Regions from separate parts of the Citricoccus muralis genome, predicted to be linked through region 1. Evidence: riboswitches for the same ligand, from Rfam matches in the RefSeq annotation. Region 1 holds a riboswitch; each other region holds the start of a gene.
What was found. A riboswitch is a leader RNA that binds a small molecule or an ion and turns the genes downstream of it on or off. The one in region 1 is predicted to bind thiamine pyrophosphate.
Positions count from the first base shown of each region.

Region 2: it holds a riboswitch for thiamine pyrophosphate, as region 1 does, so the genes downstream of both, P8192_RS14360 (NtaA/DmoA family FMN-dependent monooxygenase) here and P8192_RS12630 (thiamine ABC transporter substrate-binding protein) in region 1, are expected to answer to the same signal.
Region 3: it holds a riboswitch for thiamine pyrophosphate, as region 1 does, so the genes downstream of both, P8192_RS14345 (3-oxoacyl-ACP reductase) here and P8192_RS12630 (thiamine ABC transporter substrate-binding protein) in region 1, are expected to answer to the same signal.

Region 1 covers NZ_CP121252.1:2,746,199-2,753,703, forward strand. Annotated here, with positions in the region: gene P8192_RS12605 (complex I subunit 5 family protein) at 1-1,002, opposite strand, end outside; gene P8192_RS12610 (NADH-quinone oxidoreductase subunit K) at 999-1,337, opposite strand; gene P8192_RS12615 (DUF4040 domain-containing protein) at 1,334-2,326, opposite strand; gene P8192_RS12620 (cation:proton antiporter) at 2,323-2,601, opposite strand; gene P8192_RS12625 (hypothetical protein) at 2,598-2,870, opposite strand; TPP riboswitch at 2,991-3,101, shown strand; gene P8192_RS12630 (thiamine ABC transporter substrate-binding protein) at 3,166-4,266, shown strand; gene P8192_RS12635 (ABC transporter permease) at 4,335-5,981, shown strand; gene P8192_RS12640 (ABC transporter ATP-binding protein) at 5,978-6,649, shown strand; partial or broken gene P8192_RS12645 (YeeE/YedE family protein) at 6,711-7,301, shown strand; gene P8192_RS12650 (sulfurtransferase TusA family protein) at 7,442-7,505, shown strand, end outside.
Region 2 covers NZ_CP121252.1:3,111,226-3,118,730, reverse strand. Annotated here, with positions in the region: gene murJ (murein biosynthesis integral membrane protein MurJ) at 1-1,031, opposite strand, end outside; partial or broken gene P8192_RS14380 (NUDIX domain-containing protein) at 1,454-1,888, opposite strand; gene P8192_RS14375 (CCA tRNA nucleotidyltransferase) at 2,139-3,638, shown strand; gene P8192_RS14370 (SDR family oxidoreductase) at 4,155-5,003, opposite strand; gene P8192_RS14365 (winged helix-turn-helix transcriptional regulator) at 5,117-5,527, shown strand; TPP riboswitch at 5,567-5,674, shown strand; gene P8192_RS14360 (NtaA/DmoA family FMN-dependent monooxygenase) at 5,667-6,965, shown strand; gene P8192_RS14355 (DedA family protein) at 7,034-7,505, shown strand, end outside.
Region 3 covers NZ_CP121252.1:3,103,027-3,110,531, forward strand. Annotated here, with positions in the region: gene P8192_RS14315 (response regulator) at 1-168, shown strand, start outside; gene P8192_RS14320 (glycosyltransferase family 87 protein) at 165-1,700, opposite strand; gene P8192_RS14325 (inositol-3-phosphate synthase) at 1,861-2,946, shown strand; gene thiD (bifunctional hydroxymethylpyrimidine kinase/phosphomethylpyrimidine kinase) at 2,921-3,808, opposite strand; gene thiE (thiamine phosphate synthase) at 3,787-4,521, opposite strand; gene thiM (hydroxyethylthiazole kinase) at 4,518-5,327, opposite strand; gene P8192_RS14345 (3-oxoacyl-ACP reductase) at 5,327-6,157, opposite strand; TPP riboswitch at 6,209-6,317, opposite strand; gene P8192_RS14350 (formate--tetrahydrofolate ligase) at 6,404-7,505, opposite strand, start outside.

The sequences.
Region 1 (7,505 bases):
GGTGATCACGGCGGCGAGCATGGCCCTGACCTGCTCGTCGGGCTCGGCGGACTGCAGCAGCGGGAAGGCGAGGAAGAGGTAGCCCATCTGCGAGATGGTCGAGTAGGCGGCAATGCGCTTGAGATGCTTCTCGGTCAGCGCCATCAGGCTGCCCCACACCACCGAGATTGCCCCCAGAATCCCGAGCGCCAGCCCGATAACGGGATCGGCGGGGACAACCTCCAGCCACAGTCGCAACAACAGGTAGAAAGCACCCTTGACCACCAGCGCCGACATTAACGGGCTGACCGCGGCCGGAGCACCGGCGTGGGCCGGAGGGAGCCAGGCGTGCATCGGCACCACTGCGGCTTTGAGCCCCATTCCGACCACCGCCAACACCAGGGCCAGCCGGGCGGTCGGCGCATCGAGACGCTGCCCGGCTAGGGTCATGTCCAGAGTGCCGGTCTGGGCGTAGATCACCGCGATCGCCACCAGCAGCAGCATGGAACCGATCACCGCGACCACCAGATAGCGCAGCGCAGCACGCAGCGCGCCCCCGCTGCCGAGGGCCACCAGCCCGACGGCGGCGAGGCTGAGCACCTCCAGGGCGACGTAGGCGTTGAACAGATCCTGGGCGAGGAACACCGCGTTCAGCCCGGACCAGCACAGCAGCGACAGCGGCCAGAATCCATTGCGGTCCCCGGTGGTCCGCTCGTCGGTGCTGGCCACCAGCAGCGTAGCCAGACCGACGACGCCGGCGAGCGCGATGAACGCCACTGCCATGCCGTCGGCGCGCAGGACGATGCCCAACGGCGGCGCCCAGCCAGCCATCTGATGCTCCAGCGGACCCGACGAGGCCACGGTGACCGCGAGCGCGAGCGAGATCAGCACGCTCAGCGCGGCAGTGATGACGCCGGGCAGCACCTGGCGGTGACGTGACAGGCACACGCACACCACAGCGCCGAGCACCGGCAGCAGCACCACCGCCGGCAACAGTGCGGAAGCACCCGGGATATCAGTCATCGGCTCTCCTGCTCTCCGGTATCCGCAGCGCCCTCAGTGTCCTCAGTCTCCTCGGCATCGTCGAGGTCGGTCAGTTCCTCCTCGTGCACTGCGCGCAGCAGCACGAGACCCACTCCAGTGAACGCCACGGTGATCACGATCCCGGTCAGGGCCAGCGCCTGGGGTACCGGGTCCGGGGCCTCGCTGCGCACGGCGAGCCCGACCAGGATCATCAGAGTGCCTCCGCCGGTGATGTTCAGTGCGATCAGCCGAGACAGCGGCTCCTCCACGGTGAGCAGACGGATCACGGCGATCCCCGTCAGCAGAGCTCCCAGCCACAAGGTCAGCTCACTCATGATCGGCGTCCTCGGGCCGAGGCCAGGAATACCACGGCGAGGCTGGCGCCGATGCTCACCGCGAGCAGCGTCTCGAGCACCACGGTGACCACACCGGCACCCTCACCGCGCAGCATCAGCCACGACTCGCCGACCACCAGCCCGCCCACGGCCACGGCCACGAAGCCGAGCACTCCGACCACCAGCAGCGCCGTCAGCCCGGTTCCGGGGGCGATGGCGCGGGTACGCGAAGCGTGCATCAGGATCAGCACGGCTGCTCCAGCGGCGCCGGCTTGGAACGCGCCGCCGGGCTGGGAGGAGCCGGCGAACAGCACCCAGGCCGCCAGCAACAGCGCCACCGGGGCGACCAGGCGCACGAAGAGCCAGAGCAGTGGTGCGGCGTCGTCGTCAGGTTGAGAGGCTCCAGCATCACCACTGTCCGAGGTGACGGGCTGAGGGTTCGAGGCGGTCCCGGACGAGCGGACGAAGGCCAGTGCCACCACCACGGCGACCAACAGCACCACCATCTCCATCAGGGTGTCGAAGGAGCGGAGGTTCAGCAGCACCCCGGTGATGCCGTGCTCCACCCCGGTGGCCGGCAGCGCCCGCTCCACCTCGGCACCGAGCCCCGGTTCCGCGGCAGGCGATGCTGTCTCAGACGCCGGCACGATGCGCGCCAGCGCAACCCCGAGCCCGGCTCCCAGGCCTGTCCCGAGCGTCAGGCCGAGCAGACCCCGACCGTTCACCCAGCGTCGCCCAGGGGTCTCGGGCAGCAGGGTGGCCACCCAGCCGAAGAGTGCCCCCGTCACTCCGGTGCCGATCACCGCCTCCGCCAGGGCCACATCGGGAACCCCGATCATCGCCCAGTAGCCGCTCAGCAGTACGCCGAAAACCAGAAACAGCACCACGGCGGTCATCCGTCGCGGAGCGTAGAGGGCGAGCACGGCCGCAACGAGCACGACGGCGGCCAACACCACGTGCACGGCGTTCACGTCACTGGGCGGAATCACGCGTCGTCGTCCCGTGAGAGCAGGGTGGCCGCAGTGGCGGCGGTGGCCAACGCGAGCAACCAGACCAGCAAGACCTTCAGCGCCGACGCCACCGTATCCATTTGAACCATCACGGCCAGGGCTGCGAACCCCAACCCCAAGGAGTCGGCCTTGGTGAGCGCGTGCAGGCGGGATCGCAGGTCCGGGAATCGCAGCAGACCCACGGTTCCTGCAGTGAAAAATACGGCCGCGCCCAGAGCAGACAGCACGGTTACCGCATCGGCGAGCACACTCATGAAACGGACCGTCGCTGTTTTTCGGCGGCCAAGCGCACCACAACGACCACGGCGGCCAGGGCTACCAGGCCCAGAGCGATGTCGCGCAGCGCCGGCTGGTCTGTCAGCACCGAGCCGACCAGCATGACCCCTGCTCCGGTCGTGCCGGCGAAGAGCACACCGGTGAGGCGATCGCGCCCGGTGGGTCCGCGGACCACACGCACCAAACTGATCAGCACGTTGACCGTGAGCAGAATGAGGAGCCCGGTGAGGGTCATCTCGACAATCATGGCTCTCCTGTGAGGACGCAGGTGAACACGGCACCTGGCGGTTTGCGCAGTTTCAGCAATTCTCCAGCCTACGTGAGACCGCCGGTACCTGACCACGCGTCGAGGGCGCTATGCTGGAGGGACATTCGACAGGGGAGCACCCACGCTGGTGCTGAGAGTGCGCGACGCAAGCGCAGACCCTCGAACCTGCTTCCGGTTAGCACCGGCGAAGGAAGTCGAGAATTCTCTCCCCGCACGGATTCTGCCGCACGCGGTGGGCTCCGTGCGGCCCCTCCACTACACCGATGGAGGATCCATGCTCAACCCGACCTCTACGCGCCGAGCGCGTACCGCCCTCACCGTGTCCGGCCTCGCCGTCGTCAGTACTCTGGCGCTGGCCGGCTGCTCGCTGACCGGAGGATCCGGTGACTCCAACGGCTCCGATGAGGCTGGGGAATCCGGCGGCACCGTGACCATCATGACCCACGACTCGTTCGCGATCTCCGAAGAGCAGATCGCCGAGTTCGAAGAGCAGTCCGGCTACGAGCTGGTCACTACCGCGCCCGGGGACTCCGGCGCCCTGGTGAACCAGTTGATCCTGCAGAAGGACTCCCCCACCGTGGACGGGGTGTACGGCATCGAGGACTACTCCACCGCCCCGTTGGTGGACGAGGGGGTCATGGCTGAATATTCGTCGGAGGCACTGCCCGATTCCGCACAGGAGCTGCTGGCCGACGGCGACGCGGTTGGCTACTTCACCCCGATCGATCAGGGCCAGGTGTGCATCAACGTGGACGACGCCTGGTTCGCAGACGATGCCAGCAACACCGACGAGCTGGCCGCTCCCACCTCGCTGGAGCAGCTGCGTGATCCGGAGTATGCCGAGCTGCTCACCGTGATCGACCCGAACACTTCCTCCCCCGGGCTCGCATTCCTTGCGGCCACCGCCACTGCCTACCCCGACGGCGAATGGGAGAACTACTGGAGTGACCTGCTCGACGGCGGCGCGACCGTGGCCTCCGGCTGGTCGGACGCCTACTACGTGGAGTTCTCCGGATCCGACGGCGAGGGCCCCTCCCCGCTGGTGCTGAGCTACTCGTCGTCGCCCGCTTATGAGCCCACCACCAGCATCATCGAGGATTCCTGCTCCCCGCAGGTCGAATACGCCGGGGTCGTCGAGGGCGCGCAGAATCCGGAAGGCGCCCAGGCGTTCATTGACTTCCTGCTCTCCGAGGACTTCCAGGCCTCGCTGCCGGAGGCGATGTACATGTACCCGGTGGACGACAGTGTTGAACTTCCCACCGAGTGGACCGAGAACGCCCAGCTCGCCGAGGACCCGATCCGGCCGGACACCGCCGAGGTGGCCGAGCAGCGCGCTGACTGGCTCACCACCTGGACCGAGCTCTACGAGTCCTGACCCTGCACCGCATCGGCCGGCCCCTCGCATGGACGCTGGCGGGAACACTCCCGCTGGCGTTCCTTGCCGTGTTCTTCGCCTGGCCCGTCGGAGCCATGCTGACCCGCGGGTTTCTCGGCGAGCACGGGGTCGACCTCACCGGGTTCGCCGAAGTGCTGGGCAGTGCGCGCAGTTGGCGGATCATCGGGCACACCCTGTTCATGGCGGTTGCTGGGACGGCGGGGGCGGTGCTGCTGGGCATCCCCGGCGCCTACATCCTCTACCGGTGCCGGTTCCCCGGTCAGTCGCTGCTGCGCGGAATCTCCACCATCCCGTTCGTACTGCCCACCGTGGTGGTGGGGGTGGCCTTCCGCGCCCTGTTCGGCCCCGGCGGGCCGCTGCAGTTCCTGGGTCTGGACCAGACGACGGCGGCGGTCGTTCTCGCGATGGTGTTCTTCAACTTCTCGGTGGTGGTGCGCCAGGTGGGCGCGCTGTGGCAGGTGCTGGACCCGCGCACCGTGGATGCCGCGCGCACCCTGGGCGCCTCCCCGCTGCGCGCGTTCACCACCGTCACCCTGCCCGCGCTCGGACCCGCCATCGCCTCCTCCGCGGGGTTGGTGTTCCTGTTCTGTTCCACCGCCTACGGGATCGTCCGCTCGCTGGGCGCGCCGGGTGTAGGCACCGTGGAAACCGAGATCCACCGGCAGACCCACGTGTTCCTGGATCTGCGCACCGCCGCGGTGTTCTCGGTGCTGCAGTTCGTGTTCGTGCTCGCCTCGGTGGGGCTCACCCAGGGAGTACTGAAGCGCACCACCACCGGGCTGCGGCTGCAACAGTCCCACACCCACCGTCTCACCCGCGCCGACGTCGTGCCCCTGGCCCTCACCCTGGCCACCGTGGTGCTGCTGGTCTCCGGGCCCCTGGTGTCCCTGGTGGTGCGCTCGTTCCGTACTGCTGGCGAGTGGAGCGTAACTAATTACCAGCTGCTGGCCACCAGCTCCGGGACCGGGTACGCCGGCGGTGCCACGGTGCTCGAGGCACTGGAGCATTCCGTGCGGATCGCCGTCGACGCCACGTTGATCACCCTGGTGATGGCGGTGCCGCTGGCGTTTCTGCTCACCCGCCCGGTGCGCACCGTGTGGGGGCGGCGGCTGCAGCGCGGCATGGATGCGCTGATCATGCTGCCGATCGGGGTGTCCGCGGTGACCATCGGCTTCGGCTTCGTGGTCTCCGTGCAGCTGGCCGCCCCGCAGCTGGCCTACTCCGGCGCCCTGGTGCCGCTGGCCCAGTCGGTGGTGGCGCTGCCGATGGTGGTGCGCACCCTGGTGCCCGTGTTGGGTGCGATCAGTCCCCGGCTGCGCGAGGCCGCGGCCACCCTGGGCGCTTCCCCGCTGCGGGTGCTCGCTACCGTGGACGGGCCGTTCCTGCTGCGCGGTCTCGGCCTGGCCACCGGTTTCGCCTTCGCCATCTCGCTGGGCGAGTTCGGCGCCACCAGTTTCCTGGCCTCCCCCGAGCGCCAAACCCTGCCGATGCTGATCGTCCAATTGCTCGGCCGCCCCGGCGCGGACAACTACGGAATGGCGATGGCCGGCTCCGTGCTACTGGCGGTGATCACCGCCGCCGTGCTGCTGATCTGCGAGCGCCTGCGCCCGCGCGCCCTGCGCGACCGTGCCCCCGAACAGACGCTGGGCTCCAGCCTCGCCACGCCCTCAACCCAGAAAGTCGGTGCCCTGTGAGTGTCCCCGCCGTGGAATGTCAGCAGGTGTCCATCACCTACCCCGATGGCTTCACCGCGGTACAGGACATTGACCTGGCCGTGGCCCCCGGGGAGATCGTCGCCCTGCTCGGGCCCTCCGGCTCCGGCAAGTCCACCCTATTGCGCGGGCTGGCCGGCCTGGAGCGCATCACCTCCGGGCGGGTGTTGATGGACGACGTCGTCGTGGACGGCCCGGGCGTGATCCCGCGTCCAGTGCATCAGCGAGGCTGCGGCATGGTGTTCCAGGACGGCCAGCTGTTCCCGCACCGCACCGTGGGGCGGAACATCGCCTACGGGCTGGAAGCCGCCGGGGTCCCGAAGCCCGAGCGCAGGGAGCGGGTGGCGCAGATGCTACAGCTGGTTAGCCTGGAGGGGTTCGAGAATCGCCCGGTCACCACCCTGTCGGGCGGGCAAGGCCAGCGAGTTGCCCTGGCACGGTCCTTGGCGCCGCGGCCGAAGCTGCTGCTGCTCGACGAGCCGCTCTCCGCCCTGGATCGCGACCTGCGCGAGCGCCTGGCCGTGGACATCCGCCAGATCCTGACGTCGACCTCCATCGCCGCAGTCTTCGTCACCCACGACCACGACGAGGCTGCCACCGTCGCCGACCGCATCGTCACCATCGACGCCGGTCGGATCATCACGGCCTAGAGATGACACTTTTTGACGCTCCGGTGGTCACTCCCGTAGGGCACTCCACCACCGTGGAGGGATGATTCTCACCGGCCTCATCCTGGGCACCGTGCTCGATGCGTTCGGGGTCATCTCCCTGGAGGCCAGCACCTTCCCGTGGCTGGGCACCATCATCGGCGGATTCATCTTCGGATTCGCCATCGTGCTCGCAGGCGGATGCGCCACCGGTACCTATTACCGTGCCGATGAGGGCCTGGTGGGATCCTGGCTAGCGCTGATCTTCTACATGATCGGCGCCACCGTGTTCCGCGTCGGACCGCTGTCCGACACCACCGACGGCATCCGATCGATCGAGACGCAGAACGGCTCGTTCCAGGAGGCGCTGGGCGTGAGCCCCTGGATCTTCGTCGCCATCCTTGTCGCGGTGGTCGCGGTGGCCGCCGCACGCCAGCTGCAGCGGGAGCGTCTGCGTCCTCGGGTCACCCTGCCCGCGTCGAAGACGGGGCTGGCCCACCTGCTCATCGGTTCCTTCATCGCTGCAAAGGCATCCGATGAGTTCAAGATCCGTGTCCCTGACGCCCAGACCACGGTGCGCTCGATCATCGGCGGCATCCTCATGGGCTGGGGCGCAGCCTGGGCCGGTGGCTGCACCATCGGCAACGCCATGGTCAACACCGCGACCTTCAGCTTCCAGGGCTGGACCGCTCTGCTCTTCATGGTGTTGGGCACCGGCGCCGCAGCGAAGATCTTCATCATGCGCCACCAGGGAACCGGCAGCCGTCCACCGACGGCCAGGTCTGCCCCTTCCCCCTGGTGGAGGCCAAGCAGGCCATGGAGCAGCTGCCGGCGGGTGACGAGCTCGTCATCAACTTCG
Region 2 (7,505 bases), 370 kb from region 1:
AACACCGTAATGAGCTGGGTGACATTGAGGGCGTAGAGGCCCGGTACGGCGGCGCTGGCCTCTGCCGATTCACCGACGAGGGAGCGGGCCTCGGTGGCGCCGGTGACGAGGCGGGCGCCGATGAGGTTGCCGAGGTTGCCCACGACCATGGTGATCAGGGTGAAGGCGGCGAGGCGGCCGGTGGTACGCAGTCCCATGCCCTTCCAGCCGAACTTCAGCCGCAGCCCGAGCCCGAGTCGTTTGAGGGGCCAGAACAGCACGAGCGCCTGAACCACGATGCCTAGGGTGTGTCCGCCCGCGAGGACCAGGGTGTGCGTCGTCGTCCATTCTGCGAGCTGTTGGGAGTCGTCGATCCCGGTGTAGTGGCCGAACATCAGCAGGTAGACGCCGATGACGATGATGGCGACCGCGTTGTTGGCGACCGGGGCCCACATGTAGGCGCCGAAGCGGCCGTGGGCGTTGAGGACCTGGCCGATGATGGCGTAGAGGCCGTAGAAGAAGATCTGGGGCAGGGTCCAGAGTGCGAACGCGGTGGCCAGGGCAAGTTTCGGCTCGGACCAGTTCAGCGTCAGCGCGGACATGATCGGGTAGGCGCACGCCGTGATGGCGAGGGTGAAGGCCGCCATGATGATGATCGCGAGGGTGATCAGCCGGGACGTGTAGTCGGCGCCGCGGTCTGGGGCGCGAGCGGCCTTGATGAGCTGCGGGACCAGCACCACGTTGAATACGCCGCCGGCGAGCAGCATGTAGATGATGTTCGGGATGGTGTTGGCGGATTCGAAGACGTCGGCAACGAGAGCGGTGGAGCCGATGGCGATGGCCAGCAGCGAGGTGCGGATGAAGCCAAGCACGCGGGAGACGAGGGTTCCGGCGGCCATGATGGCGGAGGCGCGGGCGGCGGCCTGCGGATTGCGTGAGGCGTCTTCGGGCGGTTCCGGGGAGTCAGTTTCGGGGGCGCCGGTGGTGTCGAGCGGGTCGTGGGCGCCCTGGGTTGCGCCCGCGGCGTCGCCGGTGGGTGGGGTGGTGCTCACGGAGTGCGTCTCCCCAGATGAGGTCCGGGTTTGGGCGGTCCCGGCTTGGGCCGGGGGGCGGGTTCGGCGGCGGGGCGCTGCGGGGCGCCGTCGCCGTTCGTCGTCGTGGGTCCTTGCGGGGAACCAGACGTGGTGCCCGATTCGGTGGACTCGGTGGGCCGGGGCGATTTGCCACGCTGTGCCAAGCGCGCGAGGTCAGCTGGGCTGGGGGCGCGTTTCGGGGCGGGCGCGGCTGCGGGGCTAGCGCTCGTGGTGGAGGAACTGGTGGCGGAGAGGTCCGAGGGCTTGGGGACGCGGCGCACGGTGCGCAACACGGTGGGGACCGGGCGCTCGCCGGGGGCGATCTGCTGGGCGAGGCCGGTGATCCGTCGGGTCGTGTAGCCGCGGCGCACGGTCAGCCGGGGGGTGTTGAAAAACTCGTGCATCAGCTCGCGGGCGGCCTCCACGATGCGGCGCTCGTTGAGGAAAGTCAGGCGGGAGGCCAGACGGTCTAGCTCCACCCAGGCGACGTCGACCGCTTCTTGGTCGGGGTCGTTCTCGATGGTGAGCTCGCCGCCGGTGGCGCGCAGCAAATAGTGATGGACGGTTTTGTGGACGCGGTGTGAGGGCACGGTGAACCAGTAGTCGATGCTGCCCAGGGTGGTGAGCACGGTGCCGGCGATACCGGTCTCTTCTTCCACTTCGCGTACGGCGGCTTCGTGGTGTTCCTCTTCGCCTTCGGGGTGACCCTTGGGCAGCACCCATTCGAGGCGTCCGCCCCGGTTGTAGCGGGCGATGATGGCGACCTGGTGTCGGCCTTCAACCTCACGGACCACCATGCCGCCGGCGGAGACTTCCTCGACGGTGGGTAGCGCCATGGATCCACCGGATTCCACCGCATTGATGCGGCGTGATGATGCGGAGGTGTAACGCGGGCGGTAACCCGAGTCAGACTCGGTGCCCCGGGAACCGCGATCACGCGCAGAACGGCGGGCCGCTGACGGGGTCAGCGGCCTCACTCGATCGTCGTGTCGGTCCTGGGACATACCTTCCACTCTATCGGGACAGACGCGGATCGCATCTCATCGCACGGTCAGGGGTCTCGGGTATGGCACCCTTTAACACATCATGACTGAACCCCATGCTGACTCCGTCGCGCCCGAACGCGCCCCCTCGGCGAGCCTGCCGACCGGTTTCCCTGATGATGCCGTGCTACCTGACGTTGCCCTAGAACTGGGCGGGCTTTTTGCCGAAGCCGGCTACGAGCTGTCGCTGGTGGGCGGGCCGGTGCGCGATCTTTTCTTGGGTCGGGGCGTGGTGGATTTAGACTTCACCACTAATGCGCTACCGGAGCAGACCCAGACCGTGGTGGCCGAATGGGCCGATGCGGTGTGGGACATCGGGGCCCGGTTTGGGACCATCGGGTTCAAGAAGGGCGAGTGGCAGCTGGAGGTCACCACCTATCGTGCGGAGCAGTACGATCCCGAATCGCGGAAACCCGTGGTGGCTTTCGGTACCGAACTGAACGATGACCTGTTCCGGCGTGACTTCACCGTGAACGCGATGGCGTTGCGGTTGCCCGACCTGGAGCTGGTGGATCCGTTCGGCGGGATGCGCGACCTTGCCGCTGGGATGTTGCGCACGCCAGGGGCACCGGAGGATTCCTTTTCCGATGACCCGCTACGGATGATGCGGGCGGCACGCTTCGCTGCCCAGCTCGGATTCGCCGTGAACGACACGGTGGTTCAGGCGATGATCGCGATGGCTCAGCGGATCGACATTATTTCGGCGGAGCGGGTGCGCGAGGAGCTGGTGAAGTTGATCCTGGCGGATCAGCCGCGGGCGGGAATCGACCTGCTGGTGCGCACTGGACTGGCTGATCAGGTGCTACCCGAGGTGCCGGCGCTGCAGTTGGAAACCGACGAGCACCACCGACACAAAGACGTGTACAACCACTCACTGACGGTGCTCGAGCAGGCGTTGGACCATGAGGCCGACTATGTGGAGGCCCCGGATTTCGTGTTGCGTTTTGCAGCGTTGATGCATGACGTGGGCAAGCCGGCGACGCGACGCTTCGAGCGTTCGGGCGCGGTGAGTTTCCGGCACCACGACGTCGTGGGAGCCAAGCTCGTGCGGAAGCGCATGCGGGCGCTCAAGTTCGACAACGACACCATCAAGGCGGTGGCCACCCTGGTGGAACTGCACATGCGGTTCTACGGGTATGGCGACGCCGGTTGGTCGGATTCGGCGGTGCGTCGCTACGTGACCGATGCTGGCGACCAGCTGCAACGGCTACACGCCCTGACCCGCTCTGACGTGACCACCCGGAATCGGCGTAAAGCGGAGCGACTGGCCCATGCTTACGACGACCTGGAACAGCGGATTGCCGAGCTGCTCGAGCGCGAAGAGTTGGATGCGATTCGGCCGGACCTCGACGGCAAGCAGGTCATGGAGCTGCTCGGCATCTCGCCGGGACCCTTGGTCGGGCGAGCGTACAAGCACCTGTTGGAGTGGCGGCTCGACGATGGCCCGCATGATGAAGAGACCGCGAAGGCCGAGGTGCTGCGGTGGTGGGCCGAACAGCCCGAGCATCCCAGTGCTTCCAAGTCGTCCGACTCGGATGACTGACCTGTCCCGGCTTGTTGAGGTTGTCTTGTGGCCCGCGGCACTCCATGGTGAGCGAGAATCCGGGCAAATTTCGCTGGATCGTTGAGGTCCGACCATGTCCATCGCACTCACCCGCGATCCTTGCCTTTGCCCACCAGAAATCGACGCGACCTATCGGGAATTCGTTGTGGTCTCGCCCTACTGACGAAGCCCGGGCCGGAAGCGAAGTGGGAGCCGGAATCACGGGAATGCCATACAGGTCTAGGGCCGTGTGTCCACAGGAAACCACAGGCTTGTTGCGACTCAACGAAAAGGACACCGCGGCGATGCGCAGTTTTTCCCAGGTGGCCGCGGGTACCAGTCGTCCGGGCATGATGCAGCACCGATGCGAGGGCGGACGGCGGTTCGGGCGGCAACGGCATGCGTTCCAGCATGGCCGAGGAGAAAGAGAAAGGGGCCAGCGCTGCGGTCATCTGTGGATAACCGCACCGCCGACCCCTCGAGATCAGGCCTTCAGCTGGTCAAAGCCTCAGTTCTTCAGGCCTTTAGCGCCTCGGCGGCAGAGGTCGAGGGCCGACCGATGAGGTCCTGCAGATCCGTGCTCTCGGAGTACAGCGCCCCCTGCTCGATGATCGGGTCCATGCTCGCAAACATGGCAGCGACCTCGGACGGCAGGCCGAAGCCTTCCAGGGTGGCCTGGTACTCGGCCACGGTCTGGTTTTCGTAGGTCACTTCCTTGCCCAGAACCTCGCCCACAGCAGCGGCGATTTCCGGGTAGGTGAGCGCGGGCGCACCGGCCAGCTCGTAGACCTTGCCGGCGTGATTTTCACCGGTGACGACGACGGCAGCCGCCTCGGCATAGTCGCGGCGCGCGGCCCCGGACACCTTCGCCGAGCCGGCGGCGCCGAAGAACTTACCGGTAGCCTCGCCCGAAGCCAGAGCGGAGGCGTAGTTCTCCCAGTACCAGCCGTTGCGCAGCCGCGTGTGGTCGATGCCGCTGTCGGCCAGCAGCTGTTCGGTGGCGGCGTGCTCCGGCGCCAGGCCGAGCTCCGAGGTGTCCAGGTTGAGCAGGCTCGTGTAGGCAATGAAGGAAACGTGAGCAGCCTTCGCAGCGTTGATGATGTTGGTGTGCTGAGCTACGCGCTGACCCACCTCGCTGCCTGACACCAAGACGAGGCGATCCACGCCGGACAGGGCGGCGGTGAGGGCTGCTTCGTCTTCGTAGGAAGCTACGCCAAGAGCAATCCCCTGATCAGAGAGGGGCTGCGCTTTCTCAGCAGAGCGGACGACGGCGACCAGGTCGCTCGCGGCCACACCGCGCTGCAGCAGTGATTCGATGATGAGACCACCCAGGTGGCCGGTGGCTCCGGTGACGGCAATGCGCATGATGTTCCTTCTTTCGGTCGGTGCCTGTTGGCGGCGATGGAATCACTGTAGCGCTTACCTAAAGTAAGTGCAACTGAAAAGTCAGCACTAACCATAAGCGTATACTGGAAGGCATGACGTTCGATCCAGATGCCGAAGCAGAAGCGGAAGACTTCGCGCCCGATGTCTTCTCGAGTGCCTGCACTTCCCGCACCGCCTTGCAGCACCTCACCGGTCGCTGGGGATCGCTGATCATGGTGGCGCTGAAGCTCAGCGGCGAACCCATGCGGTTCGGGGAGATTCGGCGCCGGATCGATGGTGTCAGCGAACGAATGCTCTCTCAGACCCTCGGTCAGTTGGAACGCGACGGGATGGTGGTCCGCACCGTGCACAGCACCATTCCCCCGAACGTGGACTACGGTCTGACGCCGCTGGGCGTGAAAGTTGCGGTGCCGCTGGCGGAGCTCACCGCCGTCGTCGAGGCCGAATTGCCCCAGGTGATCGCCGCGCAGCAGGAGTATGACGCTACTGCCCCGCAGAGGTGACGCGGCGGCGGAGCTGACGTAAAGTCGTCAACACCTATACAACGTGACACGGGGTGCCCCTGGTTCGTAACGAGTCGGCGGCTGAGAACAGACCCGTTGAACCTGATCCAGATCATGCTGGCGAAGGGATTGTCGATTAATGACGCATGTCCACACCCGTTCCGAGATCCACCTCAACCTGTTTGCTACCGCATGCGGGCATCATGCGGCGGCCTGGCGTGCTCCCGATTCTGCTGTCGAGCGGATCGGGGCCATCGAGTATTGGGAGCAACTGGCCCAGCTGGCCGAGCGCGGCTGCCTCGACGCGTTCTTTCTGGCCGACGGGCAGGCGCTGGGGCCGGGCAGTGCGCCGGTGCGGTACTTCGATCCGCTGACCACGCTGGCGGCGGTGGCCCGGGCGACGGAGCGGATCGGGCTGGTGGCAACGATCTCCTCCACCTTCTGGACGCCGTTCCCGGCAGCGCGGATGCTCGCTAGCCTCGACCACCTCTCGGGTGGGCGCGCGGGGGTGAATGTGGTGACGTCGATGACGGACGCCGAAGCCCGGAATCACGGGATGGACCGCCTGCCGGGGCGCGAACAGCGGTACGCCCGGGCCGAGGAGTTTATCGTGGCCATGCAGGGATTGTGGGACTCCTGGGAGGACGGCGCGGTGCGGGCGGACCGGGACGGAGCCTACCTGGATGCCGCGCGAATTCACCCGGTGGACCACCGGGGACGCTACTTCGAGGTGGCCGGGCCGCTGACGGTGCCGCGTTCACCGCAGGGGCGGCCGGTGGTGCTGCAGGCCGGGGCCTCGGAGCCGGGGCGCGCGCTGGCGGCACGCTACGCGGAGGGGATCTACGCGGTGGCGTGGGATGCGCAGGCGGGCCGACGGTATCGGGCGGATCTGCGACGTCGTGTGGCCGCGGCAGGCCGGAACCCGGACGACGTCGTCGTGATGCCGGGCCTGGTGACCGAGGTAGCCTCCACCGAACGGGAGGCCAGGGCGCGGCGGGCCGAACTGGATGCGCTGCTGCCGGTGGCGGAATCGTTGCGTCAGCTGTCGTTCTTTGTGGGTCAGGATGCCTCCGACTGGGAGCTGGATGCGCCCGTGCCGGAGCTGCCGCCCGTGGAGGAATTCACGGGGCCGGTGGGGCGCTATGCCACGGTGCTGCGGATGATCGAGACCCGGAAGCCCACGGTCCGCGAACTGTTGGGGTTGCTGGCGGCCGGGGGTGGGCACGCCACGCTGATAGGCACCCCGGAGCAGGTGGCTGAAACGATGCTGAACTGGGTGGATTCCGGGGCGGCGGATGGGTTCAACCTGATGCCGCCTACCCTGCCGGGGTCGCTGGAGGACGTGGTGGAGCAGCTGGTGCCGGAACTTCAGCGCCGGGGTCGGTTCCGGCGCGAATACCGGGAGACCACGTTGCGTGAGCGGTGGAGTCGGGAGTGAGGCGGGCCGAGTGAGGGCAGGCTCGGCTCATTTCGGCACATAGGACTGTCGCCGGATACCCTGGAGAGGTGAACCCCTTGAATTGGAACATGCCGCTGGTCTGGGTATGGCTGGCGCTGTTCTGCATTGTTTTCGCCCGGGCCGGGGCGACCTACGTGGTGGGCCGGCTGGTGCGCCGCGGTGCCGCGCGGTTTGAGCGCGCCGAGAAGCTGCTCGCTTCGCCGTCGTACCTCACGGCCGAAGCCCGGATTAACCGCTGGGGCGCCCCGGTGGTGGCGGTGAGTTTCCTGACGATCGGGTTCCAGACCCTGGCTAACCTCAGCGCGGGCGCCACTCGGATGTCGGCCTGGCGATACTTACCCGCACTGGTGGTCGGCGGCGCGGCGTGGGCGACCATCTACTCCACCATCGGATTCGTGGGGTTCGAGGCGGTCTCCCGGGCCTATGCGCGCTGGCCGGTGGGCACCGTGGTGTTCGGGGTGGCGGTGCTGGTGGCCCTGGTGCTGCTGGCGACCGTGCGCCGGTTGCGCCGTCCGGTGG
Region 3 (7,505 bases), 360 kb from region 1:
CTCGACTCCAAGTTCACGCAACGCATCGACTCCCTCGAGTCGAAAATGGACAGTCGGTTCGACAAGATGGATCAGCGTCTCGACGGACTCCAGGGTGAGCTCACCGAAGTGAAAATCGCCGTCGCCCGCCTCGAGGGACCGCAACGTCGGATCGAGATCGCCCGCTAAATTCGGGTGTCAACGTCGGCCGTCGTCGATCGAATCAGCCAGGGCGCCCGATCGGCTGCCCCATCATAGGGGCCGCCCTGAGGATCATCAATGGACTGAGCCGCCAGATCGCCCGGGTCCCAATGCGTCGCGTTGAGCTTCCGGGTCCCCACCGGCACCGTCGTGGGACGCTCGGACTGGGCAGGGAGACTCCGGCGCACCGGGTCGTCTTCTGGGCGCAGGATCTGCTGCACCACCCGCACCATCAGATAAACGGTGGCAGCCACATGAGCCAGCACAGCCATCACGTAGATCGACGAGTCCAACTGATGCACGTTCTCATGTCCCGAGACCTGCGAAGACAGATGCGCCCAGATGGCAAAAAAATGCAGAACTTCGGCCAACTGCCAGATCAGGAAATCCCGCCAATTCGGCAGGGCCAACGCCACGAGCGGCACCAGCCACAACACGAACTGAGGCGAATAGACCTTGTTGCACAGGATGAACGCGGCCACGATCAGCAGTGCCAACTGAGCGAAACGAGGCCGGTGGGGAGCCAACACGCCGAGCAGGAAAATTCCGCCACAGCACAGCACGAAAGACACCACCGACAACGTGCCCAGACTCGCTCCCGTCACCGCTAGCGCGCTGCCATCGGGAAGCACCTCGTTGTAGATCTGCCAGATAGAGGACCACCCCGGCGGGCGCTCGGAGGAGAAGGTGTAGAACAGCGACCAGGCCTCGGGGTTGGCGATCATCAGCGGCAGATTCACCACCAGCCACGCGACGACGGCGCCCAGCACCGTCCAGGCCAGCGGGGCGAAGCGTAGACTCCGCACGGCCAAGATCAGCAGCGCCCCCAACAGCAACATCGGGAAGACTTTCATCGCCGCACCCAGACCCAGCATCACACCGGCCCAGCCGGGCTTGCCTCCGCCAAACAACCACATCCCGAGCATCATCAGGGCCACCGCCCACATGTCCCAGTTGATACTGCCGGCCAGGATGATTCCGGGCGCCACCGCTACCATGGCCGCGTCCCAATACCGGCGCCCGGCGGACCGGGCCGTGACTATCACCGTGACCACCCACAAGGCGAACACGAACAAGAAATTCACATCGAAGTAGATCAGCGAGGCGGACGCCCCGAAACTGGGCAGCGTCTGGGCGATCATTGCCGTCATGGAGGCCACGAGCGCGGCCAGCACGGGGTATTCGAAGGTGGAGCCGTCAGCGAAAGGGGCCAAAGCATTCTCCGCCAGGCCGCGCCCGGCGTAGAGGGCAGTCCAGTCGGAATAACAGCCGGCGAAGTACACATCGGGCTGGCCCCAGCCGTTGATCCGGCAGAACGATTTCTGCAACACGGCGACGACGGCGGCCAGGGTGGTCAGCAGAATCAGCACCCGAAAAGGCGTGAAAAAGCGGGCCGCGCTCCGGCCCGGAACCGTGTGCGCACCCACGGGTCCGCCGATGCCACGGCGCAGCGCGGCAAGCAGACGGTCGTCCTGGGTGGGTGACACCGCGGGCAGGCGCCGGGGAGGTGACTCGGGCATGCCGCCAGTCTAGACACCGGCGGTCGATCTCATCCTGAACGTGTCATCACTCACGCGGCGCGCGCTTAACTACACCAGAAGGCGTACAGTAAGAAAGGTTTGTTTCCACGTTTCGTCTACATCAATCAACGGCAACGTCGCCGTCGCCAAAGGAGTACCGGTGTCGAAGAACCCCATTCGCGTTGCGATCGCAGGCCTGGGCAACTGCGCCACGTCCCTCATCCAGGGTGTGGAGTACTACCGCGAGACCTCTAGCGAGGAGAGCGTTCCCGGCCTGATGCACGTACAGTTCGGCGACTACCATGTCTCGGATCTCGAGTTCGTGGCTGCGTTCGACGTCGACGCGAAGAAGGTCGGACTCGACATCGCGGACGCGCTGGGCGCCTCCGAGAACAACACCATCAAGATCGCTGACGTGCCTGCGACCGACGTGAGTGTGCAGCGCGGCCCGACCCTGGACGGCCTGGGCAAGTACTACCGCGAGACCATCGAGGAGTCCGACGCCGAGCCCGTCGACGTCGCCGAGGTGCTGCGTGAGCGCCAGGTGGACGTGTTGGTCTGCTACCTGCCCGTGGGTTCGGAGCAGGCCGCCAAGCACTACGCACAGGCTGCTATTGATGCGAAGGTCGCCTTCGTCAACGCTCTGCCCGTGTTCATTGCCGGCACCCCGGAGTGGGCGCAGAAGTTCACCGACGCTGGCGTGCCGATCGTGGGCGACGACATCAAGTCCCAGATCGGCGCCACCATTACCCACCGCACCATGGCTGCGCTGTTCGAGTCCCGCGGCGTGACCGTGGACCGCACCTACCAGCTCAACGTAGGCGGCAACATGGACTTCAAGAACATGCTCGAGCGCGAGCGCCTGGAGTCCAAGAAGATCTCCAAGACCCAGGCTGTCACCTCGAATGTGCGCGCCGAACTGGCCGACGACGACGTCCACATCGGCCCGTCCGACTACGTAGCCTGGCTGGACGACCGCAAGTGGGCCTTCGTACGCCTGGAGGGCCGCAACTTCGGCGACGCCCCCGTCTCGCTGGAATACAAGCTCGAGGTGTGGGACTCCCCGAATTCGGCCGGCGTGATTATCGACGCCGTGCGCGCCGCGAAGATCGCCGCCGACCGTGGCGTCGGCGGTCCGATCCTCTCGGCGTCGTCCTACTTCATGAAGTCCCCGCCCGTGCAGCACCACGACCAGGAAGCGCACGAGCTGGTGGAAGCCTTCATTCGCGGGGAGATCGAGCGCTGATCGCGTGCAGGTGGTTCACCGGGCCGTGACCGGTCTCCGGAGCCACCGACAGTTGCCAGTCCGCGGCGGCCACCAGCGCCTCGTGCAGGTAGTCGCGTCCGGCGCGCACCGCGTCCACCCATTCCGGCACCCCGAGTCGGCCCCCGGTATGGCAGGCGCGCCCGGCGTGGGCGGCGATCGCTGACGACAGGGTGCAGCCGGTGCCGTGCGTGTTGCGGGTGGTAACTCGCGAGCTACTCAGTTCGGTGACGCCGTCGCGGTGCACCACCACGTCGGTGACCTCCGATGAGCCGGCGTCGTCGTGAAGAGCCGCGGCAAGGTGCCCGCCCTTCATCACCACCACCGGCACACCCAGCTCGTGCAGCGCCCGACCCTGTTCCACCATCTGTGCCCGGTTCACGGCGGGCTCGGTGCCCAGCAACCGGGCGGCTTCGGGTAGATTCGGCGTCAGCACATCCGCCAGCGGCAGCAGTAATTCGCGCAGGGTATGGGCGGCATCGTCCGAGGTCAGCGCGTCACCAGACGTCGCCACCAGCACCGGGTCAACCACCAGGGTGCCCAGGTCCTGACGCCGACGGGCTATCAGTTCGGCCACCGCGGCAACCACCTCCGGGCTGCCCAGCATGCCGATCTTCGTGGCATCGATCGGCACATCATCCAGCACCGAGGTGAGTTGAGCGACGACGTCGGCCGGGGCCACCGGGATGACCTGCTGCACGCCCTGGGTGTTCTGCGCGGTGAGCGCGGTGAGCACCGAGGCACCGTACACGCGCAGGGCCGTGAAGGTTTTCAGATCGGCTTGAATGCCCGCGCCCCCGGAGGAATCCGAGCCGGCAATGGTCAAGGCTGTGGGCGGGCGCATGCCACCTCCTCGCGCAGTCGAGCAGCGGCAACGCGCGGGCTCGGCGCGGAAGCAATCGCGGACACCACGCAGATCCCGTCGACTCCGGTGGCCGCGACCGAGCGGGCGCGCTCTCGGTCAATGCCGCCGATGGCGACCGCGGGCAGTGCGGGCGCCTCGGGGTGCTGGGAACAGGCTGCGTCGCGAACCCGGAGCCGATCTCGCAGGCCATCGATCCCTAAAGGCTCGGCGGCGTCGGGCTTAGTGGCGGTGACCCAGACGGGGCCAATGCCAATCACATCCGGGCGGGCATCGCCCTCGGCCCGGGCAGCAGAGTCCACCTCAGCTGCCGAAGAAGTGGACAGCCCGATCAGCACTTTCTCGCCGAGGACGCCACGGGCTCGGGCGACAGAATCGTCGGACTGGCCCACGTGCAGGTGGCAGCCGGTGACGCGGGCGACCTCCAGCCGGTCGTTGACGAAGAGGGGGACCTGTTCGAAACGGGCCACCCCCACCTCCTCCACGATGCGGGCCCGGCAGGCGCGCACCAGCTGAATCAGAGCATCGTCGTCGAGGGTTTTGTCGCGTACCTGGATGACGGTCGCACCCCCAGCCACCGCCGCGGCCGCCACCTCGGGCACTCGGGCCGGGCCGCCGGAATACCCGGTGTCGGTGACGTGGTAGAGCGACCAGTCAATGGCGGCGGCGCGCTCGGCCCGCTCGCGGGGGCTCATGCGTGCTCCTCCACCGTGACCAGCTCGCCGACCCGTTCCGGAGTGAGCTCGTGGAGGGCATCCATCCAGGCCACGCTGAAGCTACCGGGGCGCACGGTGGTCTCGGCCGCCAGGGTGCCCGCCGCGGAGAGCAGGGCATGGGCGGCCAGCACGGCGTCGTGATCGGAGTGAACCTCCACTCCGAAACGCACGGCCCCCAGGGCCGCCGCCGTCACCGCGCCCAAGGAACATCCGGTGCCGATCACCTGTTGCATCACCGGGTGCCCGCCGGTCACCTGGCTCACCCGCCCCAGCGAGACGATGGCGTCACTCGGTCCGGACACCGCTACCACGGCCCCGGTGCGCTCGGCCAGGGCCCGGGCGGAGTCCAGCACGGTCTCGACGGCGTCGGTGGCATCCACCCCGCGGCCCCCGGAACCGGCCCCGGCCAGCGCCAGGATCTCCGAGGCGTTGCCGCGGATCGCGCTCGGCCGCCCCTCCACCAGCTCGTGAGCCAGCCGGGTGCGCACGCTGAGTCCACCCACCGCCACCGGGTCCAACACCCAGGGAGTCTCGGTCTCGCCGGCGGCAGCCACCGCGGCACGCATCGCGTCGGCTGTCGCATCGGAGATGGTGCCGAGGTTGACCAGCACCCCGTCGGCCACCCGCGCGAATTCGGGGGCCTCTACCGGGTGCGCCACCATCGCCGGGGCCGCACCCACGGCCAGCAGCACGTTGGCGGTGATCTGTTGGACCACCGTATTGGTCAGGCACTGCACCAGCGGCGCCCGTTCGCGGAGCAGATGCAGTTCGGGAAACGTCGTCATCAGTTCATCACCAGCCCGCCGTCAACCACCAGGTTCTGCCCGGTGACCGCCCGGGATCCCTCACTGGCGAAGAACAGCACCGCGTCGGCGAACTGGGCGGGGGTGGTGACCTCGCGCAGCGGCGTGGCGGCGGCAATCGCGTCGAACACTTCGTCCGGAGTGGCCGACGACGCATCCGTGCTGCGCAGCAGTCCGCCGGAAACCATGTTCACCCGCACCCCGCGCGGACCCAACTCGGCGGCAAACGTCCTGGTCAGCGCCAACAATCCCGCCTTCGCCGCGGTGTAGTCGTGGTATGGCACCACCGGATTCTGCACCAGATTCGTACCCACATTGATCACCCGGGCCTCCCCGGCCTCCTCAAAGTCCGGCAGCGCGGCTTGGATCAGGTGCAGTGCACCCTCCACCGCGCCCTCGTACTGGCGGGCAAAATCCGCGCCCGTGATCTGCTCGACGCTGGGCCGCGCGTCCCCGTTGAAGGAGAAGTCCACCAGGGCATTGTTGACGACGACGTTCACCGGCGCCCCGAACCGTTCACGCCCGGCACTCACCAGGGCCTGCACCTCGTCACGGTGGCGCACATCAGCCCGGACGGCCACCGTTCGATCCGGGTGCCGCGCCACCAGTTCCTCGGCGGCGTCTCGGCTGGAAAGGTACCCGATCACCACCCGCGCTCCGGCTTCGAGAAACGCCTCAGTGAGGTGGCGGCCCAGGCCGCGAGCGCCTCCGGTGACGACGACGATGCGGTCACTCAGGTCAGGGGCGGCAGAAACCGGTCGGGACGCAGTGCCCGGGGTGGTGGGAGGAGAGGCGACGGTAGCTGAGGTCACGGTGGGCCTTTCTGACGGTGGCCAAGAGAGACCACCGGGATGCGCAAACCGACACCTCGCTGTGGACGTCCCTTCGCCAGTACGAACTGGATCAGGTTCAACGGGTGTTATCTCAGCCGCCCGGATCCCACAAGGATCGGCGGCACCCCGCGTCACTTCCCACCACTGTAGGCCACCAGGCCCAGTGCGCGGAAGGGCGCCGGCCAGGTTACTGCTGCGGCGCAGACACCGAGCCGCAGCTGCGGGTCAGCTCAGCCCCGAGATCTGACCGTCGACGACGCTCATCCCGTCGGCGGCGGGACGGCGCGGCAGCCCGGGCATGGTGAGAATCTGCCCGGTCAGCGCCACCAGGAATCCCGCACCCGGACGCCGTCGCAGTTCCCGGATGCTCACGGTGAAGCCCTCGGGCGCCCCCATCCGTGCAGGGTCATCGGAGAACGAGTACGGGGTTTTCGCCATGCACACTGGCACCCGGTCCTCACCCGCAGCTTCCAGGTCAGCCAGCTGCCGCGCCGCGAGCGCAGAGTATTCCACGCCGGCCCCACCGTAGATCTCGGTGACGATGCGCTCGATCCTCTCCCGCGCCCCGGTCTCGGGCGTGAACAGCCCCTCGGCGGTGCGCCCTTGCTCCAGGGCGGCGCGCACGTGCCCGGCGAGCTCCTCGGCCCCCGCCCCGCCGTGTGCCCACACCTCGGTTACCGCACAGGCCACGCCCTGGTCCCGGCACCAGTCCTGTAGCCAAGCCAGTTCGGCGTCGTCGTCCTGGGTGAAGCGGTTGATGGCCACCACCACCGGCGCCCCGAAGCGTTGCATGTTTTCCACGTGGCGGCCGAGATTGACGACTCCGGCCTCCAGTGCGGCCAGGTGTTCCTCTAGGCCGGCCGTGCCCGGATCGTTCAGCGTGGCCAATCCCATGCCCCCGTTGAATTTCAGCGCGCGCACGGTGGCCACCACCACGACGGCGTTGGGCATTGCGCCCGCGGTCGGCCCGGTGATCTGCATAAACTTCTCCGCGCCCAGATCCGCCCCGAACCCCGCTTCGGTGACGACGACGTCGGCGAGCCGGCGGGCGGTGTTCAGCGCGATGATGCTATTCGCTCCATGCGCAATATTGGCAAACGGTCCGCCGTGCACCACCGCCGGGGTGGCCTCCAGGGTCTGCACCAGGTTCGGCAGCACCGCGTCTTTCAGCACCACCGCCATAGCCCCCTGGGCGCCCTGCTCTCCCAGGTCGGCCACGGTGCGCTCCTCGCCGTCGTGGGTCCGCCCGATGATGATCCGACCCAGTCGCTCCGTGAGGTCCTCCAGGTCGGCGGCGAGGCAAAACGCCGCCATCGTTTCGGTGGCT